DNA from 2 places in the Paenibacillus nanchangensis genome. Region 1 is predicted to be linked to the other one. Evidence: predicted binding sites of a transcription regulator. Region 1 holds the regulator's gene; the other holds the start of a gene.
What was found. Region 1 encodes CtsR, which represses protease genes until heat stress. Its sites were predicted from a motif close to ATGGTCAATAAAGGTCAAACA; they were not measured.
Positions count from the first base shown of each region.

Region 2: clpP (ATP-dependent Clp endopeptidase proteolytic subunit ClpP) is a predicted target of CtsR. The motif match lies at 1,698-1,718, and genes of this name have one in related genera.

Region 1 covers NZ_JBHOFD010000036.1:93-3,507, reverse strand. Annotated here, with positions in the region: gene ACE6ED_RS23710 (protein arginine kinase) at 1-462, opposite strand, end outside; gene ACE6ED_RS23705 (UvrB/UvrC motif-containing protein) at 491-1,012, opposite strand; gene ACE6ED_RS23700 (CtsR family transcriptional regulator) at 1,031-1,492, opposite strand; gene ACE6ED_RS23695 (GNAT family N-acetyltransferase) at 1,907-3,082, opposite strand.
Region 2 covers NZ_JBHOFD010000006.1:32,889-36,303, forward strand. Annotated here, with positions in the region: gene ACE6ED_RS05955 (SGNH/GDSL hydrolase family protein) at 151-795, shown strand; gene clpP (ATP-dependent Clp endopeptidase proteolytic subunit ClpP) at 1,013-1,609, opposite strand; tRNA gene ACE6ED_RS05965 (tRNA-Arg) at 1,804-1,878, opposite strand; gene ACE6ED_RS05970 (sugar-binding transcriptional regulator) at 2,221-3,273, shown strand; gene gap (type I glyceraldehyde-3-phosphate dehydrogenase) at 3,393-3,415, shown strand, end outside.

The DNA of each region.
Region 1 (3,415 bases):
CACAGAAGCCTCAAACAAGTCGTCAATCGACGTTGCGCGCTCCCAGGCCTCCCGGACCTGAAATCCGGGGAATAAGCATTGAATCCGCAAATGGTCCTCTTCGTTGATCATAATGCTGACGGATTCGTCATCATTCAGCAGCACCGCACCGCCTCTCGACTCGTTCACCAAGCTCGGGCTGATTAAATGCTTCTCCACCAGCACTTTCTTGTCGATCTCTTCGAGTTCTTCCATCTTAAGCAGTTGGAAGGTGCCGAATCCGGACGCTTCGCCGCTGTCCATGACGGGCGACAGCTGGTTCAGCACTTCCTCCGCCTGTCCGGCCGTAGCCAGCAGAGGAAAAGGGAGGTGCTGCAAATTGCGGGCGATCCGCACACGGCTGCTGATTACAATCTCGGAGTGGCTGCCGCCGCTGCGCATCCAGTCGCTGAGCGCATGTTCGGTAAACCGGAGATTAGGCATCGCGTATTCCCCCTATATATCAAAGACTTTACTCTTGTGCCATTTCTTTTTCAAGTCGGCGAATCTGGTCGCGCAGCTCTGCGGCCCGTTCGAATTCTTCCTGGGAAATGCTGCTCTGCAGCTCGCGTTTCAGCTCCGTAATCTTGCGCTGGACCTGAATGTGCGCGCCGGCGCGTTTCGGGATTTTGCCGACATGGTTTGTGCTGCCGTGCACCCGTTTAAACAACGGATCCAGACCGCTGTCAAAATACTTATAGCAGGAGCTGCAGCCGAAGCGGCCGAGCTTGCTGAACTGGGAATAGGTCATCCCGCATTCTTCGCAGCGCACGGACTGTGCGGTTTTGACCGCCGCCTTGTTCGCGCCTGTCTTATCCAAATCTAAAAGTCCCGATAACAGGCTGTGGATGGAAAAACCGCCGGCCGTTCCGGGAATCAGTTCGCCCTTCTCCCGGGCGCAGCTCTCGCAAATATGGAACTCTGTCTTCTCTCCGTTCACGATTTTGGTGAAATGGAGTGTCGCCGGTTTTGATCCACATTCTTGACACAGCATGGTGATTCCTCCCCCAACTTATTTGCCCAGTATTGAAACCAGCATCGCCTTCATCAGCTTGGCGCGGATTTCGTCCCTGTAAGGCAGTTTAACCGCAAGGCATTCGCGGGATACCGCCGCCCGCATAAGACAGGCCTCACGCTTGGTAAGAAAGCGGGCCTCCTCAAGCTGGTATATCAATCCCTCGGCCGCCGTCTGATCAATTCCGGAGCCAATCGTCTGGTTCAGATGCGTATGCAGAGCCATGTGCTGCGGCAGCTCGATCCGCTGTATCCGGATATACCCGCCGCCCCCGCGTTTGCTCTCCACCAGATACCCCTTCTCCAGAGTGAACCGTGTGCTGATCACATAATTGATCTGCGAAGGAACGCAGGAGAACTGATCGGCAAGCTCGTTACGCTGAATTTCCACGGTGCCTTCGGGACTTTCATGCAAAATATTCTTCAGATATTGTTCGATAATATCAGAGATATTACGCATCACTCATCCTCCACTGTCTGAAGCTTGCATTCTCGGCTCCGGTCGCCTGACGACGCGCTTTTAAAGGAACCTTAACCAAACCTTCTGAAACCGAATCCCCGGTGCAGCAGTATCCTCAAGAACCCTGACTTTCTTGCACAGTACTTGTGAAAAAGTCCTTATGGAACCGCCCCGGCAGTTTACGTTGTACTGCTGTCAGTATCGGCCTTCTTCCCGCCAATCATGCGGGCTGCCTGCAAGCTTCGCTGACTTTGACTTTCTTTGACTTTGATTATATTATAACACATTCTTCCGGAAAGCCAAGGGGCCCGGAAATATTTTTTGCGTAGGCTCCAGCTAGGGCAGAAAAAAGAGCCCTCCAACAGGTGGAAGGGCCTAATCAACGTATATCCATATCTATGCATCCTAAACATTTTAAAAGAAATCAAACAACGCGGTAGCCGCCTGCGGTACACGCCGTTCCATACGTTCAGCCGCCGCCGCGTCACCAGTGAGAATCCCAAAACGATAAAGTTCAGCGGGACGTCTGTATCCAAGCAGCATGGCCGTCATCGCCCCAATATCGCATGAGAGCTTAGGCGTTTCCCCGCCGGACTCGAGACGTGTCCAAACGGAGCGGCCTTCTTCGTCGACCCGGCACTCCCAGGTTCCGTTGTTCCAAGGCGCATGGCGGTCCGCCAACCCAATGGTCCACCGCTCGGCCGAGACGGAAGCAGCAAATCTCAACCGCTGCGCAAAAGATTGAATGTTCACAATCCGGGCCATGAAATAGGGATGGGTCTCCTGCTTAACCCCTCTCGGGTCCGGAAGAAGATGCGGCAAAATATCATTGGCGGGAACAAACGTGATGGATACCGCATCAATCATGGAATCGTGATTCGCCACGAATGTCCACAATGCCCGTCTAGCCTGTTCAGTCCGGTACACCAGCTCATTAATCGCAAACTCTCTTTTTTCCACCTTGTACAGCATATAGCCTTCTGGTTCGCCGGACTCCGCAAAAAAGACCACATTATGTTCATCCGCTTCAAGAACGGATTGGGTCCACCACTCTTTGTCCCGTCTAAGCGTACCATTATAGGCAGCCGCATATTCCTGGTACAGCCGGTCCAGCAGTTCTACGTCCTCCACATCCCGTACAATTCGGCCCGGGACGGTTTCTTTGACTGGAAGTTTATCCACAGGAACGTGGTATTTCTTCTGATCGCAGTACACCTCCCAGCCGAATTTCCGGTAAAACGGCACGTAAAAGGGATGCAGACAAGAAACGGTGACGCCTTCCCGGTTCATATGCTCCAGCGCATGGGTCAGAAGCCGGGCTACCAGACCTTGACGCCGATTTTCGGGCCACGTGGACACCCCGGCAATTCCGCCCATCCGTACCGGCTCGCCCTGTACATAAATTTCTAGGGGGAGTAACGTAAATTTGGCCTCCAGCTGATTACCTTCAAATGCACCCCAGATTCGTTCCGGGCGAAAACGCTGTTTGGCTGACTCCCTTGCTTCTCCGGACACCTTATATTGAAACGCATATTCCGACAACGTTAGACTTGCCTCGAACTCTTCCTGCCTTAACTGCCTGATCTCCATCCCAGCGTCCTCTCCCTGCTACTTAGCTTTGTAGTCCGGCTGTCGGCCGGACTCTTATCTCGAGTGTGCCAGAGAAGCCAGATCGTGTCAATTTTCCGAAACTTATCCACAAGCAGTCAAACACATAACAAAGCAGTTTATCGCTAAATCCACAATTTGTTCACGCTATCCACATAATTAAGAGGGTATCCACATTTCATTGTGGATGCCGTGTAGATTTGCTGAACAACTTCAAGCTCAGATTTTGCTTATCCACATTTCTTCAGACCAGCGGCCTTTAATATAAGAAGAGCAATGGAATTCCCAATACACAATATTTTATCCACAGAACAC
Region 2 (3,415 bases), on a different contig from region 1:
AGACGAAAAAAAGCAAGTTAGTTGAATAGAAGCAGTTAGATGAATAGAAGCAGTTAGACGAATAGAGGAAGGTTTCCGCCGTGCCGCATGCGTTTCGATCCTCATACCGTGAAGTAAGTGAAAAAACGGTAGAGAAGGAGGCGCGGAGGAATGACGTACCGGTACTGCGCAATCGGCGACTCCCTGACAACAGGCTTCGGTACGCTGGCCGGCGGCGGATTCGTTCCGCTGTACCGCAGAGCGGCCGAAAGCCGGCTGCACACGGGAGTGGCCGCGGTGAACCTGGGGATCAACGGATTGGACTCGGCGGAGCTTGCAGACAAAGTATCGCGCGATCCCCTGTTTCGGCGTTCGCTGCGGGGAGCGCAGCTGATTACGGTCAGCATCGGCGGGAACGATTTGATCCGTGCGGCCCGCAGAAGAGCTGCTGCGAGAGAAATGGAGCGGACGCTGGAGGCGTGCAAGCGGAACTGCGCTAGTGTTCTGAACGATCTGTACAGGCTGAAGGCACAGACGGGGGAACCCTATATTATCCGTATGGTCGGACTGTATAACCCTTACCCGCAGTGGGAGGAAGCGGCGGTCTGGGTGCGGCGTTACAACCGTTATGCCGCAGGACTGTCGAACGGGATCTTCAGCTTTGCGGACATTTATGACCCATTCGCCCGTTACGGACGGAGGCTGTTGTCCTTGGACGGAGTACACCCAAACCGTGAAGGGTACCGGGTGATCGCAGACCGGCTGGACGCGCTTGGGTACGGAGTTTTGGGATGGGGGACGCCATCCAGGAGATGATACCTGTTTACACAGGTGTCATCTTTTTTTGTTTTGCGAACACCTAATAAAACAGAGGTTTTAAATTTCGTTTTTTAGGAAAGCCACTCTTTGCTCTAGATCGTAATCCCCAAACTTGACATCAAAAAAAAGATACCCCTTCACTGGGCACCACATGTGGATGTGCCCGTGAGGGGTATCTGTCTGTATTTGGATTAATTTGTGCTTGGCGCAGGACTTACACGCCGCTCGGCAGCGTCTTTTCGATCACGCGGTCGATGATGCCATATTCGGCTGCATCGGCAGCGCTCATGAAGTAGTCGCGGTCGGTGTCTTTCTCGATCCGTTCCAGCGGCTGTCCAGTCCGTTCAGCCAGGATGCGGTTCAGCTTGTCGCGCAGCTTCAGGATCCGGCGGGCGCGGATCTCGATGTCCGTCGCTTGTCCCTGAGCGCCGCCCAGCGGCTGGTGAATCATGATTTCACTGTTCGGCAGCGCGTAGCGTTTGCCTTTGGCGCCTGCGTTCAGCAGGAACGCGCCCATCGATGCGGCCAGACCGACACAGATGGTGCTGACATCCGGCTTGATGTACTGCATGGTGTCGAAAATGGCCATGCCTGCAGTAATCGAGCCGCCAGGGCTGTTTATATAGAGATGAATGTCCTTTTCCGGATCCTCGGCGGTCAGGAACAGCATTTGGGCAATGATGGAATTGGCTACCACGTCATTAACCTCCGTTCCGAGGAAAATGATGCGGTCTTTCAGCAGCCGGGAGTAGATGTCGTATGCACGCTCACCACGGTTGCTCTGTTCGACGACCATTGGAATGTAACTCACGTGGAAAACCTCCTTAAATATAGGGTGCTGTCGCTTGGTACTTCAATACTGTTACCGTATTAACCACATGATAAACAATATCAAACAAAAAGTCAAAGAAAGTCAAACTTATCGCAAAAAAAAGAGCCGATCACCGGCACTTTGGTTAAACAATACTATAGAGGCTGTAAAAAACAAGCCTTAGTTACAAAATATGGCGCGCCCGCGAGGAATTGAACCTCGATCTCAGGCTTCGGAGGCCTGCGTCATATCCATTGGACCACGGGCGCAACAAAAGTTATTATAACGCACGTTTGCCGGAAAAGCAAGCATCATTTCAATATTGCCGGTAAGCTGCGGGCGCAGCGAAGGGCTGTGTCATTTTCTATGGTTAATAGGAGAGCGGGACGCCAATGGATCCCACCTATTTAATGCGCCTCCGGGATAGAGGTTAAAGCACTGCAAAGACCCTGAAGTGCATAAGAAGGTAGGCGGATGTCAATTCTACTTTCGGAGACTTGCATCCAAGGAGGAATTTGGTTAGAATATGAGTGGGACTTAAAAAGTTAACCCGGGACGTTTTAAGACCATGGAGAAGGAGTAGAGAAAGACGAAGTTGCAGGAGTGAAAGCATGCGCAATTTATTGGAAATACAAAAGCAGCTTCTGCCTGATCTCATGGAAACCCTAAAGAGACGGTACACGATACTTCACCAGATCATGCTGTCCGACATTATCGGACGCAGGACGCTCGCCGCATCGCTGGATATGACCGAGCGGGTGCTGCGCGCCGAAACCGATCTTTTGAAATCGCAGGGGCTGATCGAGATCGAGAACGTCGGCATGAGAATCAGTGACGCGGGACGCAGACTATTGGATATGCTCGAACCCGTCGCGAAAAGCCTTTTCGGTCTGGACGACCTGGAGGAGAAGATTCGGGTGACTTACGGTCTGCAGAAGGTAATCATTGTACCCGGCGATTGTGAATCGTCCCCGTTCGCCAAACGCGAGCTTGGACGCGCGGGCGCCAGAGCACTGCTCAGCGTACTGCGTTCGGACGATACGGTCGCTGTTACCGGCGGCACTACCTTGGCGGAGATGGCCGACCAGCTGTCGGCGCCGCTGTCCGTGTCCTACAACAACGCCTGGTTTGTACCGGCGCGCGGAGGCCTCGGAGAAAGCGTTGAAATCCAGGCCAACACGATCGCGTCCACCATGGCGAAGCGGGTAGGCGCGAATTACCGGCTGTTGCACGTTCCCGACCTGCTTGGCGAGGACGCGTACCAGTCGCTTGCACAGGACCCCAACATTCAGGAAGTTGTCCAGATTATCCGTTCTTCGCGGATCATCGTCCATGGCATCGGAGACGCCATCGAGATGACGCGCCGCCGGAAGCTGGATGCGGCCACGGTTGCCGAGATTCAAGGCGAAGGGGCGCTGGCCGAATCGTTCGGGTATTATTTTGACGAGCAGGGTCAAGTAGTCCATACGATGCTCACCATGGGGCTGCGGCTGGAGGATATTCTCCGGACGGAAGTCGTAATCGGCATCGCGGGCGGCAAACGCAAGGCCAAAGCGATTCATGCAATGCTGCGGTTCGGGCAGGAGAATATTCTTGTAACGGACGAAGCGGCTGCCGTGGAAATCGGCAAACGAATCGACGAGGAAGCACAAATCGCCTTATAGCCCTTACTCAAGTTATACTGTTTAGTTAAGCGGCACCTGCATCATACTTAATTCGTTGTCTTGACGGGCTTCACGGCCTGTCTTGAATAAATAAAATGAAATTTAGGAGGAACTTTTCAATGACAGTAAAAGTAGGTATTAA